Linked DNA regions of Ancylothrix sp. D3o. The protein of the gene in region 1 binds, or shares a complex with, the protein of each later gene. Links are inferred from orthologs where the notes say so. Each region holds a gene or a part of one and is shown in the gene's direction. Other genes may lie near its edges.

The links.
Region 2: the proteins of mnmE (region 1) and mnmG are in contact, whole or in part, in a solved structure (PDB 9HIP), measured with the Escherichia coli proteins. The link is inferred for Ancylothrix sp. D3o from one-to-one orthologs.

Annotation. Positions count from the first base shown.
Region 1 is NZ_JAMXEX010000004.1:420,795-437,060, reverse strand. Bases 355-3,287 are described here. They hold mnmE (tRNA uridine-5-carboxymethylaminomethyl(34) synthesis GTPase MnmE), read left to right. Parts: upstream 355-1,096; coding sequence 1,097-2,479; downstream 2,480-3,287. Other genes in these bases: NG798_RS11110 (HpsJ family protein), read right to left, coding at 2,550-3,227; NG798_RS11120 (hypothetical protein), read right to left, coding at 355-908. In the rest of the region: more of NG798_RS11120, read right to left, coding at 6-354; crtA (cyanoexosortase A), read right to left, coding at 3,391-4,239; NG798_RS11100 (PEP-CTERM sorting domain-containing protein), read right to left, coding at 4,515-5,231; rfbB (dTDP-glucose 4,6-dehydratase), read right to left, coding at 6,779-7,873; NG798_RS11090 (CapA family protein), read left to right, coding at 8,057-9,739; NG798_RS11085 (Uma2 family endonuclease), read left to right, coding at 9,847-10,431; NG798_RS11080 (pentapeptide repeat-containing protein), read right to left, coding at 10,549-11,091; NG798_RS11075 (SagB/ThcOx family dehydrogenase), read left to right, coding at 11,342-12,862; NG798_RS11070 (fused MFS/spermidine synthase), read right to left, coding at 12,870-15,101; NG798_RS11065 (CHASE2 domain-containing protein), read right to left, coding at 15,112-16,266. UniProt on the Escherichia coli protein: Exhibits a very high intrinsic GTPase hydrolysis rate. Involved in the addition of a carboxymethylaminomethyl (cmnm) group at the wobble position (U34) of certain tRNAs, forming tRNA-cmnm(5)s(2)U34.
Region 2 is NZ_JAMXEX010000005.1:214,567-230,854, reverse strand. The notes cover bases 8,591-11,545. They hold mnmG (tRNA uridine-5-carboxymethylaminomethyl(34) synthesis enzyme MnmG), read left to right. Parts: upstream 8,591-9,084; coding sequence 9,085-11,007; downstream 11,008-11,545. Other genes in these bases: NG798_RS12195 (hypothetical protein), read left to right, coding at 11,244-11,545; NG798_RS12205 (hypothetical protein), read left to right, coding at 8,591-8,683. In the rest of the region: NG798_RS12220 (ATP-binding protein), read left to right, coding at 1-2,251; NG798_RS12215 (PAS domain-containing protein), read left to right, coding at 2,335-6,678; NG798_RS12210 (PleD family two-component system response regulator), read left to right, coding at 6,884-7,912; more of NG798_RS12205, read left to right, coding at 8,063-8,590; more of NG798_RS12195, read left to right, coding at 11,546-12,530; NG798_RS12190 (TIGR04376 family protein), read left to right, coding at 12,591-13,172; NAD-dependent DNA ligase LigA, read left to right, coding at 13,360-15,396; NG798_RS12180 (DMT family transporter), read left to right, coding at 15,474-16,288. UniProt on the Escherichia coli protein: NAD-binding protein involved in the addition of a carboxymethylaminomethyl (cmnm) group at the wobble position (U34) of certain tRNAs, forming tRNA-cmnm(5)s(2)U34.

The DNA of each region.
Region 1 (16,266 bases):
AACCATCACCTACCACTATAAAACCGCTTAGACTTCACATCATATTTCCAAACCACACCCGCCGGATCTTTACTACCACTCCACTCCGAAAAATCTGGGCGCATTTTCCACTTACTAACCGTAGTAGCATGAACACCCAAACGATAAGCCAACTCACTTTGAGTTAAAGAACTAGGAACCACAGAAGACGTTTTTTTAGAACCAGAATTCGGTACATTAAAAGAAACCTCAGACTTGCCATTATTCAAATTCAGCGGCTCAGTTTTAGATTGAATCGGAGGTAGCTGAACTTCTTTGCGAGAAGCCGGCTTTAAATTATTATTCAGATCAGAAACAGGCGCTGATGACTCAGTTTTCTTAACCGCAGAAACCGGCACATCAATCGGCGGAGATTCCGTCGGCTTTTTCTCAACAGGAGGCGGACTAGACGGCTGAGGATTTTTAGGAACTTCCGAGACAATAGGCTCTGAAAAAGAAACAACCGGCTCATAATTCGTATCAACAATTGTCGGCGGTTTACTCCCATTCGGAGAAAGAGCAGTTTCAAAATAATAAATCATCCCCCCTTGTTCTGTTATTTCATAATGCGCCGCAAATTCGCGGGCTCGTTCATCTAAATACTGTTGAACTTCTGTCCCCGGCACATTAGATTTCATAGCCAAATCTAACGCCGTCACCCAGCCGTTATTTTCTTGGATTAATTGATAAAAAGTGCTATTTAACTCTTCAAGTTTTTTTTGTTTATTTTGCCAATAGCGGCGAAACCCAAACCCCAAACCAGCAGCCACAGCCACCGGCAAAAAAATTCGTCCCGCCGCCAAAATCACCACCAAACCAAAAGCAATAGGAATAATTAAGGGTAAATATCCCTCAGCATTGCCATTAAAATTGTTACTGTTTTTAACCATATTTAACATTAAGCAACGTGCAGCAAAAAATTAACCGGCCCCTTGGCAAAACCAAGACCAGGTAAAAATATTATCGCTTTTTTACCGCCAAGCCTTCGATTAACCGCAGGTTTTATCCAGGTCTGTCGGTTTATCCTTAAAGATGGAACCATGATCAGCGTGCCAGTTTTATCATCACCTTCGCCTAAATGTCACAGCAACTCCCCCAAAATCAAACCATCGCCGCCATCGCCACCGCCATCGTCCCCCAGCAGGGAAGCATCGGAGTTGTCAGACTTTCCGGCGACCAAGCTGTTAAAATTGCCGAAACGCTTTTTGTTGCACCAGGCCAGCAAGTTTGGGAAAGTCACCGCATTTTATACGGTTATGTCCGCGATCCCCAAACTCAGCAGATGGTCGATGAAGCTTTGTTACTAATTATGAAAGCACCGCGATCTTATACCCGCGAAGATGTTGTAGAGTTTCACTGTCATGGCGGGATCATGCCGGTGCAGCAAGTTTTGCAGTTATGCGTCAAGAGCGGTGCCCGTTTGGCCCAACCCGGAGAATTTACCTTAAGGGCGTTTTTGAATGGCCGGCTCGATCTCACCCAAGCCGAAAGTATAGCCGATCTTGTGGGGGCACGTTCAGCCGCCGCCGCTCAAACAGCCCTGGCCGGTTTGCGGGGAAAATTAGCAACTCCCATCCGACAATTAAGAAATACTTGTTTAGATATTTTGGCAGAAATTGAGGCTAGGATTGATTTTGAAGACGATTTACCGCCTTTGAATGAAGAGTTAATTATTAATCAAATTCAGCAGGTTTTAGCAGAATTGTCAAGGATTTTAGCCACAGCAAATCAAGGAGAATTATTGCGATCTGGGTTAAAAGTTGCAATAGTAGGCCGGCCTAATGTTGGCAAATCAAGTTTATTAAATGCTTGGAGTCGAAGTGACAGAGCTATTGTTACACCTTTACCCGGCACCACGCGAGATGTCGTCGAATCGCAGTTAGTTGTCGGGGGAGTGCCGGTGCAAGTTTTGGATACTGCCGGCATCAGAGAAACTAGCGATATAGTAGAAAAAATTGGTGTAGATCGTTCCCGTCAAGCCGCACAAGAGGCAGATTTGGTTTTATTAACAATAGATAGCTCAACTGGTTGGGTGCCGGCGGATACAGAAATTTACGAACAAGTTAAACACCGCACTTTAATTTTAATCGTCAATAAAATCGATTTAGTTGAGAAATTTACACCGTCAAATTTTCCAGAAATTCCGCGAATAGTGTACACAGCCGCCGCTCAAAACAAAGGAATTGAAGACTTAGAAAAAGCCATTTTAGAAGCCGTAAATGCCGGAGATTTACAAGCAGCCAATATGGATTTAGCGATTAATCAAAGACAGGCCGGTGCTTTAACTCGTGCGGAAATTGCCTTACAACAATGCGCTGCAACAATTGGGCAGCAACTCCCCTTAGATTTTTGGACAATAGACTTACGCGGAACCATTCAAGCCCTAGGAGAAGTCACCGGCGAAGAAATAACCGAATCCGTACTGGAGCGAATTTTTAGCCGGTTTTGTATTGGTAAATGATAATTATCATTTGTCAATAGTCATTTGTTTTTGGGGATGGGTTGGTATTCCCCAATCCCCAATTCCCTGCTTACCGTGCCCAGCCGGTGCTTTTCCAGAGAATGAAGAATAAAACAGAGGCTACCAGCGCCCCTAAATTCCACTTCACAGCATTTTTAAGCAAGCCAGTGCGTTGATTTTGTTTTTCTTGTATTGCCTGTTCTTGCACAGCCTTTCTAACTGGGGGGATTCTTTCTAAAATTTGCTGCTTGAATTGATCAGGATTTGTAGCATCCGCTTGAATACCGAAAGAACCAAGCTGAGTTGCTAGTTGTCTGATCTCTTCTGGCGTGCCTTGACTTACTTGATCTTCAACTTGTTTAAGTTGAGTCAATTGGGCTTGGGCTGCGGTGTTAATTTGGTTATTATTGAGGTCATTAATTCGATAAGTGTTAAGAATTCCCAAAGGAACCAGTGCCAGAAATACAATCGCAAAAAGTAAACAAAGCCAAGATAATATCCTCAGCAGCAACTCCTCTAAACGATTGCGGTTAAATGACTCGCCAAAAAAAATTAAAACGAATCCCAATAAAGGAACAGCCACCCGTTCTACCAAAAGTCCAATGGTTTGAAATTCCCAGACTGGGTTAGTAAAGTTTGGCGGTATAAAAGAGTCGATAACATCGAATAATGCTAACAACAATAGGCCGTAGCCTATCCAACGCAGTCTGTAGATTGACTGACCCTGTTCGCTGTCGCCTCGCGTCATAAAATTTACTCAGGTTTTTGTGAAAAATGTATTTGAGTAAATGGGTAGAGATACTCAAGGTTGATCTTTGTTAGTTTAGCAGGAAGAGGGGCAAAAATTAGGCAATTGTGTTTTTTGATTAATGTAGAATACCTGCTTCGCTCTGATAACTAGCGCCACTCTATCAGGCATCTTTTTTTGGCGGTTCTTCTCGCAAAATCGTCAACCAGCAAAACAACCCCAAAATAGCAACGGCAATCATAGAAAAGATAACTGAGCCTTCGCCAAAATGCCAATATTCAAAAGATTTGGGATTACTAGAGGCTGCTAAAACTGCCATAACTCCCACACGGGCTGAGTTGACAAAAAATGCAACAACAACGGCGGCCACCGGCACCATAATTTTTTGTTTTATGGTGGTGCGGAAGGTGAATAAAACCAGTAGAGACAGCCCCAATAACTGCATGATGGTACTCATTCCAGAACACCCAGAACCAACTTCAACGCTGCCGGTGGGCAAGTGCATAAAAATTCCTTCCCGCTGCACAGGGTATCCTAAATACCACAGCATCATCGTCGCAACTTTAGCGGTGGGAAGGGTAATGTCTATGGTTTTGACCAAAAACTCCGGTGCCGGTGCCACAATTGGCAGACACAGCATAACGAGTTCCTGCCAGAATTTTTTTAATCCTTTTATCCCCGACAGCATCAAAGCTACCCCAATACCAATGATTAAGGGCGCTATTCTCAAAATCGGATGATATACCGACATCGTAATCATTCGGAAAAAAATCAAGGCTAAAATCGTGCCACCAAAAAACCTAGAGAAATTATTACTTTTTAATTCTAAGACACCTTTTTTATCGGAGATCAGAAAAGCAGCAGCACCCAAGGCCATCATACTTGTGCCACCTACTTCTGGGTTTTTCAGTTCCGAACCCAACATTGTTTGAAGAGCCAGCAAGCCAAATCCGGCGGCTAAGATCCAAAACTGCGGCTGTTTTATATACTTTTGCCAATTGTCAAGATTCATTGTTTTTGTATTTTTCTTTGCAAGTTTTAGGAATTTTTTGGGGGCAGTTTGATAAACAATCAGTTTAACAAGAGAATTTTTTCATGCGGTCATCGGCTGGGTAGGTGCCGGTGGCTATGTATTTATTTTATACCCATTTTTTTGCCGGTTCTAACTTTGGATGTTCTCGGAAATAACGCCGGCATTTTTCCTACACACAAAAACAGTTGACCTCAAAGGCCAACTGTTCAAATTTTTGTGTTTCCATGTAAGTCTAAGCCTGATGGCCGTTTACATTAGTTTTTGCTTTCGTTCTTGCTTTCCCGGCGGCGGCGAGCATAAGCCAAACCGGCAGCACCCAAAGCCATACCGGCCATCGTTGTCGGTTCGGGAACGGCTTCAGCAGTCACTTGGAAGTCTTGGAAGTCTGCATCATTGCCATTACCCCGATCATCAAAGCCTATTTGGATTCCTCCTTGGGTAAAGGGGTTAGCAGAGTTATAGTTCGCGGCACCGGCCAAAGCAGCGGTACTGTTGTTGTTCAGCGGTAAGCTAGTTGCAAATACTGCTTGTTGGGTGTTTACTCCACCAAATCTGTTTAAACTTGTCGTTGAGAAAACCGTAGGTCTGTTGTTTCCATTAAAAGTGCTGGCCAAGCCCAAGGTATAAACTCTACCGGCTACAAATTCAAAGCTTGCTTTTCCAGAACCCAAAACTGTGTTGCCCAAAGTGCCGGCCCATTCGTTTGCTCTGCCGTTGTCGGAGGGTTTGACTTCAGAGAATAGGTTGCTGACTAGAGAAGTCACGGTTTGGCGGCCTTGGGTCAGCACTTCATAAATGCCTAACCTTGATTGATACGCACCCTGAGAGCGGATAAAGTTAAAGTTTACAGTGGTGTTGCTATTGAAGGTGATGCCGCTATTGCCGAAGGTGGCAGCTTGAGCGGTTCCTGAAAAACCTAACAGAGCGGTGGCGGCGGCGGCGCTGATGGTGGTAACGAGTTGGAGTTTCATACTTGTTTCCTGTGATTCCTTTCTTCCTATTTCTATTATTCCTTATAATTTTTTGTTTGCAAGTCTTCTGAGCAATCTTTACTTAATCTTTATTGAAAATATCCGAATTCCTGAGATATATGTATTTAGTATTAATTTGCGTGATCTTTTTCTGCACATTATGTGATCTGGCTCACAGTTTAAGGTAATCTCGGTTACAAGCTCCGTAATTTCCCTGATCTCATCTGGATTTCTTTCTGTTTTTTCTATCAAAGGAGCCACTTGCTAACCCAGACTTTTAATACTTTTTTGTTGTTTTATTTGCCTGGTCATTTCCGCCCAAAAAGGTAGATTGACTGTTCAACGCTTAAACATAAAGTAGGGTTGGGTCAACTGACAAATCAACCTTGCGAGTGTTCTGAGCGCCCATAGGCTTGTATCAATATAACCTTTCTCAGTCTAATGAAGTAGACAAACTTTTTCTCAAAACCCGGTTTTTCTCAAAAACCTGCTTTTTGATAGACCCTATTCATCTGATAAAGCCTATAAATCTACAATTTGAATAAGCTTTAAACTCGCTGCCAATAACTTATCTTCCTAATTCTTTTTGCCGACGAATTAGGGGTAGTGCCTAAAAAATTGTTCTCGCCATTTCTTCAAAGTTAAATTTTCTTTTCTCAGCCTAGAAAAACTGGTTTATAGAGCAATATTTTCCGATAGGCGATTAAGGGGCCGGCGAACATAAGCGTTTTTATTGCCCTTGTGATCAAAAAAAATTTGCCTCGGCCCGCCAAACAAGTTAGCTGAAGTATAATTCGGCGGCTTTTTAAACACCACATTGCTGATGCTGTTGCTCGGCAAAGTCGTTTTGAATACGGGCTGGTTGTTTTTCCTGGGTGTGTTTAAACTGGTCTTTAAATAAGCCGTGATTAAAACAACCCCAGAACAGACAAAAAAAACAGCCGGCTGAAATAGCCAACTGCTAAAAGTTACTGACTTACTACCAACTTTAAAAACTTTTTGCGGTGGGGAGAGCCTCAACCACCAGGAGAGACTTCGTTTCAGAATTTCTGGGATGAAGCTTAAAATTTTGAACCTCTATTCTTATTATGGACTGCGAATTCTTGAATTTATTGGCAGAGTAAGACACTTCACTGAATCTTTATCCCGTATTATTGTTTGGCGAACTTTTTGAGCGAAACCTGCCGACTAAAACAACTTTTTTATTATTTTAATAGCATTTTGTCCACAGGCCGGCGATCAAAGTGGGGTAGCCTCTGTAAATACCGTTATTTTGATGTGAATGGAAGCTGGTTGAGCGGACAATTTAAGTAATTTCACGCAAAAAAAACCTATATCCGTTACTCTCCTTCGCTTCTAAGAAGGGGGAAAGCAAAAACGTTTTCCCCCCTCTCGAAAGCCTGGGGAGGGGGTAGGGGGGAGAGGTTCTTGCTCCTCCGTAAAGCCTGGCCGATTACGGTTTTGGCTACACTATATTATTGGGAATTGTTTGGAGCAAAAAGCCAGGGCTGCCGGTCGGCCAAACAAAGCAATATTAGAGAATGCTTCTAGGCATAAACTTTTTGATAATAAGCCAGATACTCCTCAGACAGCAGCGGTTTCCACCAGTCAGGGTTAGCCAAATACCACTCAACCGTCTGGCGCAAACCTTGCTCAACTGTTACCGAAGGACTCCAACCCAACTCAGTTTTAATTTTGGTAGCATCAATGGCATAACGGCGGTCATGTCCGGGCCGGTCTTTAACAAAGGTAATCAATTTTTCGCAGGGACGCACCGGCAACTCTGGGGCCAACTCATCCATTAATTGACACAACATCCGTACTAAATCAATATTTTTGACTTCATTATTGCCGCCAATATTATACGTTTCCCCCGGTTGACCGGCATGAATTACCACATCCAAAGCACTGCAATGATCGCGTACATAAAGCCAATCGCGGATATTTTGCCCATCACCATAAACCGGCAAAGGTTTCCCCAAAAGCATATTAATACACATCAGGGGAATTAATTTTTCTGGAAAGTGGTAGGGGCCGTAATTATTCGAGCAATTTGTGATAATTGTGGGGACTTTGTAGGTGTGAAAATAAGCTCTGGCGAGGTGATCGCTACCGGCTTTTGAGGCTGAATAGGGACTATTAGGGGTGTAGGGTGTTGTTTCGCTGAAGGCTGGATCATCGGGGCCAAGACTACCATAAACTTCATCGGTAGAAACGTGCAGAAATCGGTAATTTTCGGGACGTTCATTATCTTGCCAATGGTGGCGAAAAGCTTCGAGTAAGGTAAAAGTTCCAACCACATTGGTTTGCACAAAAGCCGCCGGCCCTAAAATTGAGCGGTCTACATGAGATTCGGCGGCAAAGTGTGCGACAGTATCGATGGATTCTTCTTTGAGCAGGGTATCTACGAGGCTGCGATCACAAATATCGCCTTTGACAAAGCGAAAATTTTCTTTGGTTTCGAGGTTGCCTAAAGTTTGGCGGTTGCCTGCGTAGGTGAGGGCGTCGAGGACTATAATGCGGTCATCGGGGTATTTTGTGTACCAATGGTAAACAAAATTTGAGCCGATAAATCCTGCACCGCCGGTGATTAGGATGCGGTGGGGTTGCCGGTTTTCGTTTGGGTTAGAGTTAGCAGTCATCTTGATTTTAGATTTTAGATTTTAGATTTGGGATTTTAGATTTGAGGTTGCTGTTAGGATAGCAGACCTTTTCAAAAATAGCGTTAAAACCGGCCCGGATGAGAATTTTTTGCAAAATTAATCTTTTTTAAGCTAATTCAGCCTTATGATCAAGGCATCTACCTGTGGTATGAGGTAAATGTTGTGCAGCAGCAAGATATGATGGCTCTCGCAAGGCAGGGCGATCCTGATGTGATTGGGTTTTTGATTAATCAGGCTTTGCGAAATCAAGGTATTACCGCAAGTGTGGTTTGCGAAGATGGTTGTTTGCATATTTTGCTAGAAGCATCAAGTGTTCCCCCGCAACAAGCTTGTGTTGAGTTTATTGCGAATGGTTTACAAAGGTTGCAACTTAGTTCGGCTCTAAGGGTGAGGGTTTATGGTGGTATTGCCGGTGTAAAACCGTCTTGGAGTCAGGTTTTTGATGTTGGCAGAGTTCCTTTGAAAAAGCCGATTAAAGTTGCTAGGAAAAAGATTAAAAAGCAACGTAATTTACAGTTAATTTTAATAAGACCTCTCTTGATATTTGCTTTTTCAAGCTTGGGTTTTGGGATGGTATGGGCGTTTTCAAACCAGGGGCAAGCAGAGAGTTTAGCAAATATTTGGAGCGAGGTTTCAGGAAGTTTAAATTCGTTTTCGTTTACTTTTCCAACCGCCGAATTTTCCGTGAAAAATCAGCCGAAACAACCGCAGCCACAAGTCAAGGCTGAAGAGAAAAAATATCAAAATAGAGAAGTTGAAGCGGCTGCTATCCCGTTTATTTCTACTCAACTTATCCAAAGCGGGCCGCCGGCTTCTATTGAGGATAAACAAACGCCAAAAACATCTACAAATGTAGAAAAAAATATTGTCAAGACTTTGCCAAGAACCACCATTAATATTAAAGCGGTGGGAGATATAATTCCGGGGAGTAATTATCCTTACAATAAACTGCCGGCTTCCAAGGAAAGTTTATTTAAAGCTGTGAAACCTTATTTACAAGGCAGTGATATTTTGTTTGGAAATTTTGAAAGCACGATGACAAATTATCCTTATTCTGCCAAAGATGTCAGCCGGGGAATGACCTTTGCCTTTCGTTCGCCGCCTAGTTATAACACAATTTTTAAAGATGCCGGTTTTGATGTTTTAAGTGTCGCCAATAATCACTCGTTTGATTTTTTTGAGCAGGGGTTTAAGGATACGATTGAAAATTTAGAAAAAGTGGGAATTAAGACGGTTGGCAGAAAAAATCAAATTTTATACAAAAATGTCAAGGGGGTAACGGTTGCATTTATTGGCTTTAGTACCTACGATGCTCATAACACAATTTTGGATTTATCCGCTGCGAAAAAGTTGGTAAATGAAGCCAAACAAAAAGCGAGTGTGGTGGTGATTTCAGTTCATGCGGGGGCTGAAGGAACCGATGCCATAAATGTACGAAATCGAGAGGAATTTTTTTATGGCGAAAATCGCGGCAATATGGTGTTGTTTTCGCGGACAATGATTGATGCTGGGGCTGATTTGATCTTAGGACATGGGCCGCACGTTCCTAGGGCGGTGGAGGTTTATAAAGGTAAGTTAATTGCTTATTCTTTGGGGAATTTTTTGGGGTATCAAACTTTGTCTACGGTGGCGGAATTGGGGTACTCGCTGATTTTGGAAGTGGCGGTAAATGAAGAGGGAGATTTTGTGGAGGGTAAGATTTTGCCGGTGCATTTGGATGGGCAAGGAGTGCCTTATTTTGACCAAAAATTTCGCAGTGTGGGATTAATTCGGAGTTTGATGGCGAGTGATTTTCCCAATACTCCTTTGACAATCGATAATAAGGGAAAAATTACCAAAAAGTGAGGGTTTATAGCTGATTTATAAAAGAAAGCCGGTTTTTAGAAGCCCCTGCGGTAGCTCATCCAAATGATAACTGCTATAATCGTTGATAAAATTACCAAAAAACCCCTATGTCTCTCACAATTAAAAACGTCGAAAACCTACAAAAGCAACTACAAAACGACCGCAACGATTACCAAATAGAACTGCAACAAGGAGAAATTAAAATAATGGGGCCATCAGATATTGTATCCAGCTTTGTAGGTGCTCAGTTCAGCCGGCTTCTAGGAAACTGGGTCTTCCCCCGGCGCCTGGGATTTATTTTTGATTCCAGCGGTGGTTTTATCTTGCCAAATACCGATTTAACAGCACCGGATGTTTCTTTTGTATCCCGCAGCAGAATGCCTCGCACGGTGCGTTATTTTGGGCAAATTGTCCCCGATCTTGTGGTAGAAATTAAATCGCAAAGTGACAGAATTAGCAAACTCCGCAAAAAAATTAGGATGTATTTACAACAAGGCGCAACTGTAGGAGTTTTAATAGACCCGGATGAGTTAACTGTCAGCGTTTATCGCCTCAACGAAAAACCAGTTATTTACCGCAATGATGAGATTTTGAATATTCCTGAATTATTCCCTGGATGGGAAATTGCAATTACAGAATTGTGGCCGCCGGTGTTTGATGAATCGGAGGAAATTGAGCCAGAGAACGTTTAAAAAGAGAAGGCTGTAGGAGATGATATATAAAAATATTGTGGTTTTGAAAGCCATTGAAAACAATAACCACTCATTAAAAAGATCGCTAAATAAATCAAACTTTACCCTATCCCCTCATTAAGACGACTCGCCGCGATAGCCATCTGGTAAAATGGTTGTTTCATCCACAAAAGCATCAGAAATATTTACGCCTCGACAGCGGAAAAAATTACAGCCTTTTAACTGAGCGCCACTTAACTTTGCCTCCTCCAAATTCCCCAGAGTTACATTTGCGCCGGTGAGATTTGCTTGGCTTAAATTTGCCTTATATAAATTCGCCCCTTGCAAATTTGCTCCTGACAAATTGGCTCCCTGCAAATTAGCATAGCGGAGATTGGCCCGCGAGAAATTGGCGCCTTGCAAATTGGCATTTGATAAATCAGCCTGGTAAAATTTGCCATCGCTGCATTGAGCATCATAAATTTGAGCATTTTGTAAATTAGCCCTGCTGAGATTGGCGTAAGGCAAATAAATTTGGCTTAAATTGCTACCCCTGAGATCGATTTCGCGTAAATCTGCCTCAAACAGATCGGCACCGGCTAGGTCAACCCCCGTAAAATCCCGAACGCCCTCCGCATAACGATCTTTTAACGCCTGAGCGGTTAACCGTTGCATAGTCATGGTTCCTTTTTTCCAGATGCCCACCGTTTGGAGACGGTGACTTTGGTAATTAGTGCGTATTTATACTCATTGCTTATTGTTAAGGAACTGTTTCCAAAATTTGCCTTTTTTAATATTTTTTTAGGTTTTTTGCCCCTCATACTCCGCTTTAGCGCGCTTCAAACCAGCGCATCTTCGCCAGCATTCATCACACATCAGGCAGTAGCAATGTCAAGATCAAAAACAAACCTCTATTGTAAGAAAAAAACCCATGCCAGAACTCAAGCTCTCTATCGCCGAGCACTACCACGAGCGCACGAAGTATGACCCCGAAACTTTGGCCTCCAAAAACCACCAACTCGACTGGGATAAACAACCAATTCCTTTTAAAGAATACAAAATTGGCACGGCAATTGATCTCAAACCCTACCTGAAAGCCAGCCCGAATAAGCCTGAGAGTCAATGGTGGCAACGCTTATCCCGTCTGCTGTTTTGCAGCTATGGGCTGACGGCGAGAGTCCCGACAATGGATAAGCCGCTTTATTTAAGAGCCGCTCCTTCTGCTGGAGGGCTTTACCCGGCGGAAATTTACCTGATTTCTCGCGGCACCGGCTTTTTAAGAGCCGGCCTCTACAACTACCAACCCCAAACCCATAGCCTAATGCGATTTTGGGATGATTCGGTATGGCCGGCTCTCCAGCAAGCTTGTTTCCAGCATCCATCTCTGGAAAAAACCGACATCGCCTTGGCTACCACTGCCATTTTTTACCGTTCAGCTTGGCGCTATCTTGACCGTGCCTACCGGCGGATCTTCCTCGACACCGGCCATTTGCTGGGAAATATCGAACTAGCGGGCAGTCTCACCGGCTTTCGGCCTTACCTGACTGGCGGTTTCCATGATCAACAAGTCAACAATTTGCTTTACCTTGATTCTCAACAAGAAGGTACTCTCACAGTTATTGCTCTGGCTGACTTAGATGATCCTAACCAAAACTTGATGCCGGTTAAAACTGCTCTTGCTTCGGGAACCCAAACCGAATATCCAAAGATACCCGATGGTAATTTGTTGGCTTATTTGCACACAGCAACGGAAATCAAAACGGATATCAGCGTACCCCAAAATTGGGAACTTAACCCAAATGAAACTTCCGATCAAGATAAATACAATTTCCCTTTTTGCACGAAAATTTCCTCTGTTACTCCTTCCATTACTTGGGGTAAAGATTTAGAAGGGCTGGAAAATACGATTTTGCGCCGGCGTTCTACTCGCAGCTATTCGGGAGGCGATATCACGATTGAAGAACTCAAAGCTTTGCTTGATTTTACATACCAACCTCACCATTATATTGACCAAGGACTCGACGGTAAACCCGATTACTTTGATTTGAATTTAATCGAGACGTTTATTGTTGTTTCTGGGGTGCGTGGTTTGGAAGAAGGCTGTTATTACTATGCACCAAAAGCCCAAGAGTTTCGCCAAATTCGCTTTAAAAATTTCCGCCGCGAATTGCATTATTTGTGTTTGGGGCAAGAACTCGGACGCGATGCCGGTGCTGTGGTGTTTCACACGGCGGATCTGAAAAAGGCTGTGGCTAAATATGGCGACCGGGTTTATCGCTATTTGCATTTGGATGCCGGACATTTAGGACAGCGGTTGAATTTGGGGGCGATTCATTTGGGTTTGGGAGTGAGTGGAATTGGAGGCTTTTTTGATGACCAAGTGAATGATGTTTTGGGAATTCCTGCGGATGAAGCTGTGATTTATATTACAACTTTGGGCCGGCCTCGTTGATGGGAAGTTAAAATCGCAACAAACTGAAAATATTTGAATATTCGTCTGTCCAGAGGGGTGCATTTTTTGTTTTGGGGAGGGTTTGCCACCGGCTATCTGCGGTTAATTTGCCAAAGTCTTCGCGGTTTTGAGCAAATATCACCCAGTGTGAGGCGGATTTTCCCATTTCTTTTTCTGCCGGTGACATTTCTTTCTGTAATTGTCGTAAGGCGGCAAAATTTAAGTTTTCTGCTAAGGCTGCTAACACCGGCTCGACATTCAAATATCGGTTAGAAATGTTGACGGCTATTATACCATTTTTTGCTAGTTTTGTCGAGTATAATTCTAGGGCTTCTTTGGTGATTAAATGAACGGGTATTGAATCGGAGCTAAAGGCATCCATGACAATTAAATCATAAGAGTTTTTGCCGACTTCGGCTATTTTCAGGCGGGCATCTCCTAAAATTATTTGATAGGGGGATTTGGCGTTTTTTAAGAAGGTGAAATAACGGGGGTCGCTGGCAATTTTTTTGACACTGGGATCTATTTCATAAAATGTCCAATTTTGTCCTGGTTGGCTGTAGGCTGCGAGAGTGCCTATTCCTAAGCCTAAAACTGCTATGTTTTTTAATTTTTGTTGGCTGTTGAGATATTGAAATAATTGTCCGATGGGGCCGGTGGGATGAAAATAGGTTAAGGGTTCTTGCTGGCGTTTAGGATCTAGGCTTTGTCTGCCGTGTAAGGTTGTTCCGTGTAGTAAACTGTGATAGTTTCCTCGTTTATCGTAGACGACTCTGTTAACGCCAAAAAAGCTCCGTTCGCTATATAAAAGCCCTCCTAAGTTACCGATGGAAAATTGCGCTAACATTAAGATTAATAAAGCCCCGGCTACAAAGCGCCATTTGCTCAAGGTAAAAATATAATAAATGGCTGCTAGTAAAGCAACTCCGCAGGCAAAAACAAGAGCATTTTTGAAAAAGTTATCAAGGGTAAATCCTCCGAGTAATGCACCCAATAATAGCCCTAAACTGAGGGGCAATATTTTGGATTTGGGATTATTTTTTGGAAAGAGGGGTGTTTGCAAGAGTAGCAAACTTAAAAGCATTATTAAAGGATATTCGGAGATTGTGGGAAAGATGGCCGGTGCGAGAAGGGCGTTAAATATGCCTCCCAAAACGCCGCCAAAGGCAACCCAAAGGTAAAATTTGGTGAGGTATTGAACGGGGGGGCGAAGTTGGGCAAGTTTGGCATGAAATAAGCCGGTAGCGATAAAAAAGCCGGTTAAGTGTAAGGGTAATAATAAGCCGATGGGTTGTAATATTTTTAGCAATGATAAAATAATTAGGGGAGAGAAAAATAGCGGTAAACTTTTAGAAAATATCGGAATAGGCAACAAGTTAGTCGGTGCAAAGGCTAAGATAAATGTCAGTAAATATAAGGCTAAAGGCACAGCCCATAAAAGCGGAATTGCTGCTAAATCAACGGTTAAATAGGTTGTTATTCCTAGCAGCAAGCTGGAAGGAATAAAAGCGAGGAATAACCACTGCAATTGTTGTTTGAGTGTGGGGGGATCTAAGCTTTCTCCAGCCTCGGTTTGTAGGGGCAATTCGCCTGGGGTTGCGTCGGCGGGAGGGTACACAGGCATCTCGCCTTTGGTTGGTTTGAATTTTTTTTTAGCCAAAAAACCGGCACAACATAATGTTAAAAATATCAATAATCCATAGCCGGCAGACCACGCCCAACTTTGCTGAGAAAGCGAGAAATTGGGTTCAATAAAAATGGGATAGAAAAGCAACCCTAACATACTGCCGAGGTTACTGGCGCTGTAGAGAAAATAAGGATCATTTTGGGAAGAATTGGGCGTAGAAGCAAACCATTTCTGCATTAAAGGAGCAGTGGTAGAAATCACAAAAAAAGGCAAACCTACGGAGACGAGAAGTAAAGCAAGTAACCAAAAAATAGGATTAGCATTTTGGGGAGGAAGCCAATATTTTGTGAGAGTAAGGGGTAAAAAAGCCACAGGTAAAAATAGCAAAAAGCTGTGAAAAATAGCCTGTCGGCGGAGTCCCCAGCGTTGCGTCGTCAGGTGAGAATAACCATAGCCTAACAATAAAACTGCTTGAAAAAATAATTGACAAGTATTCCAGACAGAAGGAGAACCACCTAAGAGGGGTAAAATCATTTTAGCGACCATCAACTGCACCCAAAACAGTAAGAAAGCGCTGATAAAGAGTGTGGCAGAAAAAATAATCAACATCATAAAAGATTTTTTACCATTCAGAAGACGGGAAAGAATTATTGGTGGGATAATTGTCTTTTAGGCAATTTTGGCAGCGTTCGAGATAAATTTGGGAAACACGATCTTGAGGGTTTAGCTGACAGCATTCTTGAAATTTTTGGCCAGCCTCTCGAAAAGACTGCATATAATAAAGCAAAATTGCTTCTTCAAAAAGTGGTTTAGTGGCTAACTTGCGCTGTTTAATGTCCGGTGGATCGGCATCGAAAACTTCAAAGACTGATACTTTTTCTGATTTGCCTTTGACTTTTACACTATCAATTAAGCGAATACAATATTGGGTGCTATCTTCTAAACGAGAAAAAGTATGATGAGAAATTAATAGAGAAACTCCATAGTTTTTTGTTAAGCCTTCCATGCGAGAAGCTAAATTGACTGCATCGGAAATAACGGTGCTATTCATGCGACTTTCTCCCCCGACAGTGCCTAACATTAATGATCCCGTATTGATGCCTATTCCTATCTGAATACAGGGACGCTTTGGTGTGCCTCTTGTTGCGTTATATTCTGCAAGTTTTTGCAACATAGAAATTCCGGCTTTTATGGCATCATCAGCGCCCCCACTAAACAGGGCCATAATCGCATCGCCAATATATTTATCAATAAACCCATTATTTTCAGCAATGGCCGGTTCCATCCGAGATAAATAAGCATTAATAAACTTAAAATTATCTTCGGGATTCATAGTTTCGCTGAGGGTAGTGAAATCTCGAATATCGGCAAACAAAATCGCCATATCTAGCTGAACATTATCGCCTAATTTGACATCTAAAATGCTCTCATATCCCAAAAAGTAAAGAAATTCGTGGGGTACAAAGCGTCCGTAGGCATCGGTGATATTAAACTCCGCATCGAGGGCTTTTTGTAAATTGCAATTGGCTTTAAAAAGTTCATCGAGCATTTCTGCTAGATCACGTTGGGCTTTTTTGCGTTCTGTAATGTCTTGAAACGCCGACAGGGCATAAGCAACTTTGCCATCAGCATCATAAATAGGTGTTCCCCAAGCTTCCAGCGGTATGACTTGATCCCCGATGTGAATTTCGAGGTCATCAACAGAAGAAACTTCGCCTTTAAGGGCTCTCAGGATTGGCTGCCGTTCGTTGGGGTAAAGTTCATTAGTACCGGCAAC
Region 2 (16,288 bases), on another replicon or contig:
AAATAATTCCCGCTGGGATGAAGGGCAAAACGGCTGGATTGTGACTGTTATTTCTTTAGATATAACGGCTCGCAAAGGTGCAGAGATAGCTTTACGAGAAGCTTTAGAACGCGAAAAAACGATGCGCCAAGTGACACAAAAAATGCGAGAAACTTTTGATTTGGACACTATTTTTCGGACTGTGACTGAGGAATTACGCCAAACGTTGGGATGTTCGCGTGTTAGTGTTTACCGCTTTTTTGCTGATTATAGTGGCGAATTTATTGCGGAGTCTGTTGCTGAGGGCTGGGTGCCGCTGGTGGGTGATAATATTAAGCAGGTTTGGGAAGATTCTTATTTACAAGAAACTCAAGGTGGGCGTTATCGCTATCAGGAAACTTTGGCGGTGAAGGATATTTATAATGCGGGGTTAACTGATTGTCATATTAAATTATTAGAGCAGTTTCAAGCGCGTTCTTTTTCTGTGGTTCCTGTGGCTGCTGTTGAAAATTTATGGGGTTTATTGACTGCTTATCAAAATAATATGCCCCGCGATTGGAAAGAGCCTGAAGTGCAAATGCTGGCTCAAGTGGGTATTCAGTTAGGGGTGGCTGTTCAACAAGCAGAATTGTTTGCAAAGGTTCAAAATCAATCTTTGCAATTGCAAGAAGCTGTGGAGGCTGCTAATGCTGCTTCTTTTGCTAAAAGTGCTTTTTTGGCGAATATGAGCCATGAGTTGAGAACGCCTTTAAATGCGATTCTTGGCTTTGCTCAATTAATGAGCGATAGTCAGGATATTTCGGAGGAACACCGAGAAAATATTGGGATTATTAACCGTAGTGGTGAACATTTGCTGACGCTGATTAATGATGTGCTAGATATGGCTAAGATTGAAGCGAATCGCACGACGGTTTATGAAGAAAGTTTTAATTTATTCGCTTTTCTTAATGATTTAGAGAAGATGTTTAGTTTGCGGGGGAGAGAGCAGAATTTACAGTTAATGTTTTCGGTTGGTGAGCAGGTTCCTGAATGGGTACGGACGGATGAAATTAAATTGCGGCAAGTTTTGATTAATTTGATGGGAAATGCGATGAAGTTTACGAAAGATGGGGGTGTTTGTCTGCGTGTAGGGGTGGGGGAATTTTTAGGTTTGCCGGTGGATATATCGGCTGAAGCTGAAGAGGAAAAACAACGGATAGAAAAGAGGGAAAAGATAAGACTTGGTTTTGAGATTGAAGATACCGGCTGTGGTATTCCTGAGAGGGAATTGGAAAGAATTTTTGAGCCGTTTTTGCAGACAAGAACCGGCCAAAAATCACAAGAAGGTACGGGTTTGGGTTTGCCGATCAGCCGCAAGTTTGTAGAGATGATGGGGGGTAAAATGACGGTTAGCAGTCAGGTGGGAAGCGGGAGTATTTTTAAGTTTGATATTGAGGTGGGTTTGGTAGAGAGTGGGAATCAGGATGTGGGGGAAATGCCAAGGCGGCGAGCGATTGGTTTGGCGGCGAATCAACCTGATTATCGCATTTTGATTGTTGATGATGAATGGAATAACCGGCAATTATTGGTTAAATTGCTTTGTCCGCTTGGTTTTAAAATTAAAGAAGCCAAAGATGGCTCTGAGGCGTTAAAATTATGGCAAAAGTGGGAACCGCAGATCATTTTTATGGATATGCGAATGGCAGGGATGCACGGTTTGGAGGCGACTCGTTTGATTAGAGCGAGGGAGGCGCAAATAGGGAGTAATTTGGGGATGGGTGCCGGTGTGGTGGCAGGGGAACCAAAAAACAGCGAAATGGGAGAGCAAGAAGATTTTTCAGAGTCTTCTGTTGGGAGTTGGTGTTTGTTAAGGAGTAAAACGGTAATTGTGGCGGTTACTGCCGGCAGTTTTGAGGCAGAAAAAAGGGCGATGTTAGAAGTGGGTTGTGATGAGGTGATCTGCAAGCCGTTTCGAGATTTGGAGATTCTTGAGAGTTTGTCTAAACATTTGGGTGTGTCTTATGTTTGGGAGTCAAAAGACCCAGAAAAAGTTTCAGTAATAACAAATTGGCGAAGTTTAAATTCAGCCGATTTTACTGGTGTAAATGCGGGTTTAGTTGATCGTTTAGAAATAGCGACGATCCGCGCTAGTTTGCACGAAATTTATGAGGTAATTGATGAGATTTCTCTTAGGAATGTTCAGTTAGCTGCAAAGCTGAAGGGTTTGGCAGACAATTTTGATTACACCAGTATATTAAAAGCCATTGAAATATCACGAACAATTAAGGAGTAAATTTAAAATTCTTGGGTGGTGGCATTGAAGTTGAGCAAAGTAGTTAAATTTCCGGTAATTTTTAGGTTAAAGGTGCTGAAACTATGAGACAAATTAAGAGCCAAGAAAAAGGCAATATTTTAGTGGTTGATGATGACTTAAATAGTCTACGCTTGTTGACAGATGTTTTGAGCCGACGGGGTTATGTGGTTCGGCCTATCGCCGATGGGAAGTTGGTTTTAAAAGCAGTTTTGGCGGAGGCTCCTGATCTAATTCTATTAGATATTATGATGCCTGATATAGGGGGATATGAAGTTTGTTCGCAGCTAAAAGATTCGGAAAAAACCTGCAATATTCCAGTAATTTTTTTGAGTGCTTTATCCGAAGCGTTTGATAAAGTGAAAGCTTTTTCTAAAGGGGGAGCAGATTATATAACAAAACCTTTTCAAGTAGAAGAAGTAATCGCTAGGATTGAGAATCAATTAAAATTTTGTAGGCTGCAAAAACAGCTTCAAGCACAAAATGAGCAGTTACAACAGGAGATTAAAGATCGTCATTTAATGGAAGAAAAGTTGCGGTCTTCCCAGCAGGAAATTCGCGCTTTTTTTGAAGCGATGGCCGATATTGTCTTGATTGTGGATGCGGATGGAAATGCGATCAAAGTGGCTCCAACAAATCCCGACAAATTATATCCTCCGGGGGCTAATATTTTGAATCAAACGGTGGAACAATTTTTTGGAGAAAATCGGGAAATATGCAGGCGACACGTTAGGCGTGCTTTAGAAAAACAGCAGGTTGTTAATTGGGAATATAGTTTAAGATTGGATGAGGAGGACGTGTGGTTCTCTGCGAGCATTGTGCCGAGTTCAGATAATACAGTGGCGTGGGTGGCGCGTGATATTAGTGAACGTTTTCGTGCCGAAGAAAATCTCAAAAAAAGTGAGGCAAATTTGGCGGCGGCTCAAAGGGTGGCTCATGTTGGTAATTGGGAATGGGATCTTGATACGGGAAAAGTTATTTGGTCTGAGGAAACTTTTCGCATTTTTGGTCTTGAGGCTGCCGATGGTGAACCCACTTTTGCAAATCTTTTGCAGCTCATTCATCGTGAGGAGCGAGGAATTTTTAAGAAAAGCATTTCCTTAGCAATTAAATCGACAAGTTCTGAGAAATTAGATTTGCGGATTTTGCTACCGGATGGGTCTATAAGAAATGTTGAAGCAAGAGCAGAAAGAATTAGTGATGAAAAAGGAAAAGCCAAAAAGCTTTTTGGAACGGTTTTAGATATTACAACTCGTAAGCAAGCAGAAGATGAAATGCGGCTGTTGTTGAAAGCAACGAAAGCTATTAGCCAAGCTCCTGATGTTGATAGTGCTTTAGCGATTGTTTTAAATTTAATTTGTCGGGCTATTAATTGGGATTTTGCAGAAGCTTGGGTGCCGGCAGAAGGTGGTGAGGTTTTAGAGCCTAGTTGGGGATGGTATGGCTGTGAACCGGCTTTAGAAGAATTCCGCCGTGTGAGTGAAAATCAGACTTTTGCTGCCAACGAAGGACTAGCAGGGCGAGTTTGGTTGTCTGGAGAAGCGGAATGGATGGAAGATGTTACGAGGGTAAAAAATTCGGCTTTTTTGCGAAGAGAAATTGCGGCAAAAGTGGGGTTAAAATCTGCTTTTGCGGTGCCGGTGGTAATGAATGACAAAGTGTTAGTGGTTTTAGTGTTTTTTAAGCGGCTGATGATTGCTAAAAATGAGCGCTTGCTAAATTTAACGGGTGGCGTGGCGGCGATGGTTAGTTCGTTGATTGGGCGAAAGCAAGCCGAAGATGCTTTGCGGACAAGTCAAGAACGTTTACAACTGGCTTTAGAAGGCAGTAATTTAGGTTTGTGGGATTGGAATCTTAAGACCGGCAAAATTTATCGAGATGCGGCTTGGAAGCAAATGCTCGGTTATGAAAAAAGCGAAACTTATGATGATTTAAAAAGCTTTGAAAAGTTGATACATCCCGAAGATGTGGCGATGGTAAATGAACTTTTAAATGCGTATTTACGAGGCGAAACAAGGTTTTATGAAGTGGAATTTCGGATGCGCTCAAAGTCGGGTGAGTGGAAATGGATTCTCAACCGAGGCAAAGTTTCTGAGCGTGATAGTCAGGGCCGGCCGGTGCGAATAACTGGGACGCACAAAGATATCAGTGATAGCAAAGCTTTAGAACAAGAACTTGCTTTGCGAGAAGCACGATTAAATGCTTTTTTCAACTGTGCTCCTGTAGGTATGAATATGTTAGACCGGCAACTGCGATTTGTGCAAATTAATGAACCCTTGGCAGAAATTAATGGTGTGCCGGCAGAGGAGCATATTGGCAAAACGCTGTGGGAAGTTGTGCCTAAAATGGCCCCGACTGTTGAATCAATCTATAGGCAAGTTTTGGAAACCGGCCTACCAATTCTTAATCAGGAAATCAGCACAGAATTGCCAAACCAACCGGGAGTAATGCGCCATTGGGTTGTATCTTATTTCCCGATTGCTGTTAAAGGTAAAGAGCCTTTTAACTTGGGATCTGTTGTGGTTGAAATTACAGATCGCAAACGCTCAGAATTAGAATTAAGGCTGGCAAAAGAACGCTTGCAATATCTCCTTTCTGCTAGTCCTGCGGTTATTTTTAGCTGCAAGGCTGATGGAAATTATGCCCCAACTTTTATGGGGGAAAATGTTAAAGCCATTCTCGGTTACGAGGCCGAGTATTTTGTCAATAATCCTGATTTTTGGGCAAATCATGTTTATCCAGAAAATTTGAATTTCCTTCAGTCCAAACCTGCTTTTTTGGATGACAGTTTTATCGGTTCCGAATATCGCTTTCGACATCAAAATGGTAATTATATTTGGCTTTATAGCGAATTAAAATTATTGCGAGATGCGGACGACAATCCTATTGAGTTTGTTGGGTATTTAATCGATATCACTGCTCGCAAAAAAGCCGAAGAAGCTTTGCAAAAAGCGGTTTTAGCTGCGGATGCGGCCAATAGAGCAAAAAGTGAGTTTCTCGCTAATATGAGTCACGAATTGAGAACGCCGCTCAATGCGATTTTGGGTTTTAGTCAACTATTGACGGCGGACAAGTCTTTATCGGCGGAATCTCAAAAAAATTTAGGAATTATTAATCGGGCGGGAGAACATTTACTAGCTTTGATTGATGATATTTTAGAACTCTCTAAAATTGAAGCCGGGAGAACGACTTTTAATGAAATCAGTTTTGATTTAACTCAACTTTTGAATATGCTTCTAAAAATGTTGGAATTAAAAGCGGCGGCGAAAAATTTGCAACTGATTTTTCAATGCGATGCCGGCATTCCAAAGTATGTTAAAACCGATGAGCGGAAGTTACGCCAAGTTTTGCTGAATTTGTTGGGAAATGCAATTAAATTTACCCAAACTGGCTGGGTGAGACTTGGCGTTTCTGTTGTTTCAAAAACACCAGAATTAAGCCCCAATCAAAAACTCCGCCTTCATTTTGAGGTAGAAGACACCGGCCCAGGAATTGATACTGAAGAAATTCATCTTTTATTTGAAGCTTTCGGGCAAACAGATAGCGGTTTAAAATCTCAGCAAGGAACCGGTTTAGGGTTGCCCATTAGTCAAAAATATGTGCAATTAATGGGGGGCAATATCAGTGTCACAAGCACGCCTGGTAAGGGAAGTTTATTTAGTTTTGAGATTGATTTAGGAACTGAGGCTGAGCAACAGCAGAATCCTAAGTTTGATCGCAAGGTAATAAATTTAGCCCCAAATCAACCTGAATATCGCATTTTAATTGCAGATGATGTGCCAGAAAGCCGCGATTTGCTTGTGAAAATTCTCGGCTCAATTGGCTTTTCTGTGTGGGAAGCTGAAGACGGCACAAAAGCAGTTCAACGTTGGCAAGATTGGCAGCCTCATTTGATTTTAATGGATATGAGAATGCCGGTGATGGATGGTTATGAAGCAACGCGACAAATTAGAGCCAAGGAGCAGGAAAAAAAGGAGATAACTAGCTTTTCTCCGATAATTTTTGCTTTGACGGCTAATGCTTTTGAGGAAGAACGCCAAAAGGTTTTATCTGCCGGCTGTGATGATTTTCTAAGCAAGCCTTTTCAGGTAGAATTTTTATTAGATAAAATTGGCCAATATTTAGGCATTCAATATCTATGGGACGAAGAAAGCGAGGAGGTTGAATGCCATACAAAAAATAGGCCAAATTTGACCGATTCTGATTTAAGGTTGTTATTATCTGAAATGCCGGCTCCCTGGGTGGCGCAGCTTTACGATGCTGCTTCTGAGTGCAGCGATGATAAGGTTTTAGAATTGCTGAAAAAAATCCCCTCCGCCAAGTCTGATCTGGCACAGGCTCTTACATATTTAGCAGAGGATTTCCAGTTTACTACCATTATGGAAGTGACGGAGGTTAGAAACGATTGAATCATCCTTTACCTATCTAACTCTGAGTTTCCTGTCGAGAAGTCAACTTGCTTGCTAACTAATTTGGTTTGGCTTAGCTAAAATATATTTGAAACAGACTAACAAAAAAGTTATAATCTATGTTAACTAAGTTTGGCTACCCCGTGCATCAAAATTGCTTTCTCTAAGATTGCTATTAATCCTTTAAATCCCCTTGAAATGCCAAATGATTAACAATGCTGAACTGCTACCAAAAAGCAACATTCTAGTGGTTGACGATACGCCCGATAACTTGCGGGTTTTATCTTCAATTTTTAAAGTTCGCGGCTATGAGGTTCGTAAAGCTTTGGATGCAAAGATGGCGCTTATCGCTTGTGAGAAGCTCTTGCCTGATATTATTTTGCTGGATATTAATATGCCGGAAATGAACGGGTATCAACTTTGTGAATATTTAAAATCTCGGAAAGAAACGCAAGATATCCCGATTATTTTTATTAGCGCATTAACCGATGCTTTTGACATTGTAAAAGGTTTCAAGTGTGGAGGTTCTGACTACATCACTAAGCCTTTTCATGTCGAAGAAGTGGTGGTAAGGGTGGAAAATCAACTAACGCTACAAAGGTTACAAATGCAATTAAAAAAACAAAATTCTCGGCTGCGTGAGGAGATCAAAAAACGCCGTTATGCTGAACAAGCTTTACAAGAAGCTAACGAAAGATTACAACAAATTGCTTGTTTAGATGGGTTGACGGCAATTTCTAACCGCCGACATTTTAATGATTGCTTAAACCGAGAATGGCTGCGAGCAGCGCGAGAGCAATTTTCTTTATCTTTAATTTTGTGTGATGTGGATTATTTTAAGCTTTATAATGATGCTTATGGCCATCTAGCGGGTGATACTTGTTTACATCAAATTGCCCAAGCAATTAAGGCGGCGATAAAACGTCCTGCGGATCTGGTGGCGCGTTATGGGGGAGAGGAGTTTGTCGTCCTTCTTCCTAATACCAATTTGGCCGGTGCGGAGCAAGTTGCTCGCAATATTCAGTTCGAGGTGCAACAGTTAAAAATTTCTCACTCTCACTCTCGTGTCAGCAATTTTATTACCGTGAGTTTGGGAATTTCTGCTAAAAATCCCTATGGCCAACAATCTCCTGAAATCTTAATTAAAGAAGCTGATAATGCGCTTTATCGTGCTAAGGAAGAGGGCCGAAATCGTTACTGTGCCTACCTAGAACATCCCCTAAGCTTAACTTAGTAAAATTTAGCTCTACATGATAATATAAAATGTTGAAAAAACCAGGGACAAGATGAGAAAGCAAATCAAATGCTTGCGTGATACTTGGCTTTTCTTCAGCTAGGATTTTTCAGAGCGTCGCTTGTTGTAACAAATTTTTAAGAGGCTTTTATGAAGTTTAATTTTTTGAATTTAAATGCTTTGCTGATGGGTGGTTTTGCTGTGGGGAGTTTGATTTTTTCTGACGTTGCTGTGGGGCAAAATCGGATTTTAGGTGATTGTGGCGGACAAAAATGTGAGCAGTTATTAACCCAGTTACAGCGCCGCTGGCCGGTTTGGGTGAGAAAATATCAATCTCAGTGTACCGGCAAAAATACTTTAGGTTTACAAGTGTATGCAAATTCCCCTCAAAATAAGCGGGTGGCTTTTAATTGTTGGGAACCAAAAAATGCAAATAATTCTCGGATGGGTAATGTTTTGGGAGTTTTGCCTTTTCCGGGTCACGAATCAAAATTTAAAAGTGAGTGGCAATGTTCGGATAAAGTTTGTAAGGATACTTTGGCAAAATTGCGAGGCCAATATGCTCAAAAACTTAAAGACTATGAATTTGAATGTGCGACTTTAAGCGGTGATTTGTTAATTAATCCTGTGGCGAATTCTAATAAGGTTGAAATTGAATGTGGTTTTTTTGCGGCGAATTTGTTTGATGATAATGGCGATGGTATTTCAGATGGAGATAGACAAACAACGGTAGGTAAAATTATGGGAACTTTGCAACTTCCAGGCCGGTAGTTGATTGCGTCGCCTGCGGTAAACATACCCGCCCCTACCTCACATTGAAAGATTGTAAAAGACTTTTCATAATTGCTATCTAGCCTTTTTATTAGGACTGGAAATCTGAAAAAGCCGGTTTCTTTTAGGAATCGGTTTTTTAAAATTCCGGCGGGTACTTCCTGCAACTGAAACCGGCTATAAATCAACCGAATTAATAATAACAGCAATCGCTTGTTCTTCTTTCTCACTCACCATTTTTTCGCCTTGGTTTTTTCCACGAGTCAAAATTTATGAGAATTATGCTTGAATTTGACTTGCATCTATGTTTCTAACTTCCTAGACTTTCTAATTTTTAACTTCCCACTAAAGCCGATTATAGAGCTAAAATAAAACAATATATTATCGCTCAAACCCAACCCATGACCCCACAAACAACAATTGAATTTATGGATGAATTTGATGTGGTGGTGGTGGGTGCCGGCCACTCTGGATGTGAGGCCGCACTCGCTACCGCACGTCTAGGATGTCGCACATTGTTACTAACGCTGAATCTCGATAAAATTGCTTGGCAACCTTGTAACCCTGCCGTTGGGGGGCCGGCCAAATCACAACTCACTCACGAAGTAGATGCACTCGGTGGCGAAATTGGCAAAATGGCCGACCGCACTTATCTGCAAAAACGCATTTTAAACGCCTCACGCGGGCCGGCAGTCTGGGCTTTACGCGCCCAAACCGATAAGCGGGAATACGCCGCCGTAATGAAAAAAATCATCGAAAACCAAGAAAATTTATCTGTCCGCGAAGGCATGGTTACAGACTTGGTTTTAGGCAAAAACGATGAAATAATTGGAGTCGAAACTTACTTTGGTGTCGCCTTTGGTTGCAAAGCCGTAATTCTCACCACCGGCACATTTTTAGGCGGCAAAATTTGGGTAGGAAATAAATCAATGGCAGCAGGACGCGCCGGAGAATTTGCCGCCGTTGGTTTAACCGAAACTTTAAATCGTTTAGGCTTTGAAACCGGCCGGTTAAAAACAGGAACCCCCGCCAGAGTTGACCGGCGTTCCGTAGATTACAGCAAAATGGAACCGCAACCAGGCGACGAAAAAGTACGCTGGTTTAGCTTCGATCCTGAAGCTTGGATCGAACGCGAGCAAATGAATTGTTACCTGACTCGCACCACCAGCGAAACACACCGGCTGATCCGCGAAAACCTCCATTTATCACCTGTTTATGGTGGTTGGGTTGACGCCAAAGGGCCGCGATATTGCCCCAGCATAGAAGATAAAATTGTCCGTTTTGCCGACAAAGAAAGTCATCAAATTTTCATTGAACCCGAAGGTCGAGATATCCCCGAATTATACATTCAAGGATTTTCCACCGGCCTCCCAGAAAACCTGCAACTACAAATGCTGCGGAGTCTTCCAGGGTTAGAAAATTGCACCATGTTACGACCGGCTTATGCAGTCGAATACGACTATTTACCGGCCACCCAATGTTACCCAACCTTGATGACCAAAAAAATTCAAGGCTTATTTTGTGCCGGTCAAATTAACGGAACCACCGGCTATGAAGAAGCCGCCGCACAAGGGCTTGTAGCAGGAATTAACGCGGCGCGATTGGCAAAAAACCAAGAAATGATCATCTTTAAGAGAGAACAAAGTTACCTCGGCACTTTAGTCGATGATCTTTGTACAAAAGACCTACGCGAACCTTACCGAATGCTGACATCTCGCTCAGAATACCGGCTAATTTTGCGTTCAGATAATGCTGATGAACGCTTAACACCTTTAGGGCGAGAAATTGGCTTAATTGATGACCGCCGCTGGGAAATTTTCACCCGCAAATACACCAATATTGAAGCCGAAAAACAACGCCTCCAACAAACCCGAATCAAAGAACATGAGGATGTTGGTAAAGCCGTCTTCGCCGAAACTCAACAAGCAATCAAAGGCGCAATTACCCTCGCAGATTTACTACGCCGGCCAGGGGTACATTATACCACCTTAGAACGGCATGGTTTAGGAAATCCTGAATTAAATTCAGCCGAAAAAGAAGGAGCAGAAATAGACATCAAATATAGCGGATATATCCAACGCCAACAACACCAAATCGAGCAAATTGCTCGCCATGAAAACCGAAAACTGCCGGCAGATTTAGATTATGCCAGCATTGATACCCTCTCCAAAGAATCGCGGGAAAAATTAGCCAAAGTTAAACCCTTGACAATTGGACAAGCTTGCCGTATTGGGGGCGTCAATCCGGCGGATGTTAATGCCTTGTTGGTTTATTTAGAATTGCGGAATCGGCGCAGCGGCAGTGGCGAATTAGTGCCCGTGTGAACCTCTCCCCGCCAACCCCCTGCCCTCGTCAGGTAGGGGGAAATTCGCGCCTTGCCGACGAGGGAACCCTGCTAGAAGGTTAGGGGAGAGGCGAAATGTCATAATCTTTAAAAGAGTTGGCGAAAATCTAACTCTTGAGTAAATTGAATTGGTAAATTTTAAGAGTCCCCGGTGTCATAAATTTATTAAAGTGTGTGGGCTGGGGTAAGTTGAGGAGCAGTTTAATTGGGAAGCTTATGTCAAGGAAAGTTAGTACAGAACCGATAAAAATGACCACCGGCAGCGGGACACAAACCCAACTGCAAGGACAACACACCGGCCCAGAGATTGTAGAATCCTATGCCGAGCGCTTGATTAATGAGGTATTTGAAGACGTCGAGCGAGTGCTTGAAGGTGGCAGCTTGCCAAAACAACCGATCCGCACCGAATATGTCTCTGTACAAACCGTAACCGTTCCGCCGATAGTTTTGCCGACAACCGTAGTCATCCCTCCCAAAGAGGAGCCTGCTAAAGGCAAAACCGTTGAGGCAAAAGCCGTCAAGTCTGATGAAAAAGACGGTAACTCCTTTGATAAATGGTTGTTTGGTGGCGCCTGTGGAGCTTTGGCAATCACTTTGTTGTTGTGGTTGGCAAGTCGCAGCGAGTTACAACAACTGTTTGTGAAGGCTCCAGCACCCTCACCAGCAGCGGCACCGGCAGCACCACCGGCACCCCCCAACCCCAAAGCTGAGGCGGATGCAAAGTTTTCTCAATATCTGATTCAGTCGCTTGATGCTATTACCTCAAAACAAGTTGCTGTGCAGACAGCAGCCAAGCAGCCCGGTGTAGTGCCATCGCAGACGATTAATTTAGCGCCGTTGCCGATGTCTTTGAATTTGGCGGATGCGCCTTCTTTGGCACAAGCACTCAACAGGCTGGCAGACTCACTCAACAAAGTAGCGGTGCAGCCACCGGCCTCAACTTCAGCACCAGCAAAACCGCCAGTTGCTTCTCCTTTGCCGGTGGTTTCTGCCACGACGGTTGCCAAAGCACCAACACCGGCACCCACCACCAAGCCGGTAGCCTCGTCATCTCCCACCACGAAGCAAACCCCGACGCCGACTCCAACGGTGACACAAACCGTCACGGCTACACCAACTCCAACGGTGACACAAACGGTGACAGCTTCTCCCACACCGAGCCCGACAGTGACAGTTACGGTGACAGCTTCTCCCGAAGCCAATACCGCATCAATACCGGCACCGTCTATTACTTTACAGGCGTTGCCGACTTTGGATCCAATCCCAACGGAGACTGCTCCGCCGGTTGCCAGCACGCCGCTGTCGGTGTCTATCCTGCGCGGGACTTTGGAATTCGGAGAGCGCTCGGCAGCTTTGTTTGATATAGATGGTGTTCCCCGCCGTGTCTATGTCGGTGAGAGCATTGGTTCAAGTGGCTGGACGCTTGGAGAAGTTTCTCAAGACGGCGTGACAATTCGCCGTAATGGTGAAGTTCGCTCGATTGGTGTTGGTCAACAGTTGTAAAAGGGGCGGGCATGGGGGCATTGCCCCTACGCCCCCAGTCACCCAGAGGGAGTTTTTAAGATGAGTGTTTTTGATGATGTAAGCCGATTTCTGCAAATGCGATTAGATGAATTTTTGAAAAATAATCCTCATTTAGAATTTCAAGCATTAGATGAACAATTGCGCGAACAAGAAGAAGATACCTTGCGGTTAATTTTGGATTTGCAAAAGAAAGAAAAAGCGGTAAAAGACCAAATTCTCGGTACGGCAACCGATATCCAACGCTGGCATGAGCGTATTCAAAAAGCGCAAGCCGGAAACCGTCAAGATTTGGTGAAGGCGGCGCAAGAAAGAGAGTCGGCGCTGTTGCGGCAAGGCAATCAACTTTGGGGGCAAATGAAGGGGTTTCAAGAGCGGATGGTGAAGGCTAAAGAACTTTATAAACAAGTTCATACTTCGCGCCAAGAATTAAAGCGAAAAATGGCAGAGGTTTCGGCATCACGAGCGGCTCAAAAAGCTCAAGAATCTGCTCAAGATGCGGGCTGGAATGTTAATACTAAGAAGTATAGTTTTAGTAGTGGGCCTGATTCTTTGGAACAAGAGTTTAAAAACTGGGAAGCTGAGGAAGAGCTTAATAATATGAAGCGGAATATGGAGAAATAAAAATTAATTTTTTGAGAGGGGAGAATTTGTTAAGAAAATTGTTATGACCCCGTTGAGTGGGGTGGGGGTGAGCTTAGGAATATCTGATGATTTGATGTTATTGTGCGGGGGGGTAAAGCTACAATGCAGTTACGATAAGATGCAAAAAAGCCGGTGGGCAAAGTTCATCCTACAGGGGTAAAAATTTATGGCACAACCAACAGCAGAAATACAACAACGAGCCGAAAAACTACGCCGGGAAGTTCAAGAAGCAAGCTATGCTTATTATGTGCTGGATAACCCGATTATGGCCGATGAAGTGTACGACCGGCTTTATCGGGAATTGCAAGATTTAGAAATTCAATATCCCCAACTTATCACTCCCGATAGTCCGACTCAACGGGTGGGAGAAAAACCGGCTTCTCAATTTAATTCGGTTAAACATAATATTCCTCTTTATAGTTTAGAAAATGCTTTTAATATTGAAGAATTTACGCGATGGCAAGAACGATGGCAACGGGTGTATTCTGCTGATAAATTTGAATATGTTTGTGAGTTAAAAATTGATGGATCGGCCCTTGCTTTAACTTATGAAAATGGCATTCTTATCCGGGGGGCTACGCGAGGTGATGGCATCACCGGCGAAGAAATTACTCAAAATGTTAAAACTATTCGTTCTATCCCTTTGCGGTTGAATTTAGATAATCCTCCGCCACGAATTGAGGTGCGGGGAGAGGCGTTTTTGGGATTGGCAACTTTTGAGAAAATTAATGAGGAGAGAGCTAAAAAAGGTGAGCAGTTGTTTGCCAATCCTCGGAATGCGGCGGCGGGAACTTTGCGACAACTTGATTCAAGGATTGTAGCGGAGCGAAAATTAGATTTTTTTGCTTATACTTTGCAAATTCCTGATACTGATGATGAGGCGGTGGCGGCTAGGCAATTGGAATGTTTAGAAAAGTTAGAAGAAATGGGGTTTCGGGTTAATCCAAATCGTAAACTTTGTCAATCTTTGGGGGAGGTTGCAGAGTATTATGATGAGTGGAATACGGGCCGGTTAACGTTACCTTATATGACGGATGGGGTGGTGGTTAAAATTAATTCCGTAGCCCTACAAAAACGACTGGGTTTTACGCAAAAATTTCCTCGTTGGGCGGTAGCATTAAAGTATGCTGCGGAAGAAGCGCCGACATTGGTTGAAAATATTTCGGTGAATGTGGGGAGGACGGGGGCTCTGACTCCTTTGGCAGAATTAAAGCCGGTGCAATTGGCGGGGACAACGGTTTCGCGGGCTACTTTGCATAATATTGATTATGTTCAATCGCTGGATATTCGGGTTGGGGATACGGTGATTGTTCACAAGGCTGGGGAAATTATACCGGAGGTTGTGCGGGTTTTAAAAGAGTTGCGTCCAGAGAAAACTAAGCCTTTTGAAATGCCAAATCATTGTCCGGTTTGTGGTGAGCCGGTGTTTCGGGAAGGGGGGGAAGCGGTGACACGATGTGTGAATGCTTCTTGTGGGGCAATTTTACGGGGTGCTTTGGTACATTGGGCAAGTAGAGATGCGCTGGATATTAATGGTTTGGGTGAGAAAATTGTGGCGCAGTTTGTTGATAAAAAAGTGGTGACTTCTGTGGCGGATTTGTATTATTTAAGTGTGGATGATATTGCGCGAATGGAACGCATGGGGAAAAAATCCGCCCAAAAATTAATTGATGGGATAACTGCTTCTAAAAAGCAGCCTTGGGCGCGGGTTTTGTATGGGTTGGGTATTCGTCATGTGGGGAGTGTGAATGCTAAAACTTTGACGGAAAAGTTTAAAAATGTGGATCAATTAGCTGGGGCGAAAATTAGTGAGATTGAGGGGGTTTATGGGATTGGGTTTGAAATTGCTCAGGCGGTTTTTGATTGGTTTCGGGTGGAGGGAAATCAGCAGTTAATTGAGCGTTTAAAAGGGGCCGGTTTGCAATTGGCAAATCAAGAACCCACAGGCGTTAAAGAAGGGAAACCGGCGAAATTAGCTTTGTCTGGGAAAACTTTTGTGATCACCGGCACGCTGCCAAGTTTAAAGCGGGATGAAGCTAAGGCTAGGATTGAAAATGCGGGGGGAAAGGTAACAGGTTCTGTGAGTGCAAAGACTGATTATGTAGTTGTGGGTGAGGATGCTGGCTCGAAGTTACAAAAAGCTGAAGAGTTGGGAATCAGCCAATTGGATGAGGCGCAGTTGTTGCAATTGTTGGAAGATTGAATGGATTTTTAAAAAAAGTGTTGTTGTGAAAAATGCACATCAGCTTGTAGATAAAGGTTATTTTTTTGGGACAAAAAATGCAATTACATACAACTTCGGGGCGCTGGCGCTTGGGTTTGGCGTTGTCTTTAATGACGGTTTTTTTGTGGGGAGTTTTGCCGGTTGCTTTGTCGGTGACTTTGCAAAAACTTGATGTTTATACGGTGATTTGGTTTCGTTTTTTTGTTTCTTTTTGGGTTTTGGGGGCGTATTTAGCGGCGAGAAAACAATTGCCGTCGCCAGCAAAGTTAAGGCTAATTCCGCTTTCTTTGTTGGGGGTAGCAGTGGTGGGTTTGGCACTTAATTATGTGTTTTTTATGTTGGGTTTAAGTTTGACTACTCCGGGGAATGCTCAGGTTTTGATTCAGTTGGCTGCGGTGTTGATGGGGTTGGGGGGTTTGGTGATTTTTAAAGAACGTTATACGCTGCGTCAGTGGTTGGGTTTGAGTGTTTTGAGTTTGGGGTTTGTTTTGTTTTTTAATGAGCAATTGAGAAGTTTAGTTACGGCGCAGGGTAAATATTTGCTTGGCTCTGGAGCGCTGGTTTTGGGATCGTTAACTTGGGCGTTTTATGCGTTGGCGCAAAAGCAATTGTTGCAAAAGTTGCCATCAGCTAGTGTGATGTTGATTATTTATGGTAGTTGTGCGTTTTTGTTTATGCCTTTTGCAACACCGGCTCGTTTATTTTTGCTTTCGCCTTTGCAGTGGGGAATGTTGATTTTTGCGGCGCTTAATACGGTGTGTGCTTATGGCGCTTTTGCTGAGGCTTTGGAACATTGGGAGGCGTCGCGGGTTAGTGCTGTTTTGGCTTTGACTCCCATTGTTACTTTAATTTCTGTTTCCCTGGTTGCGTT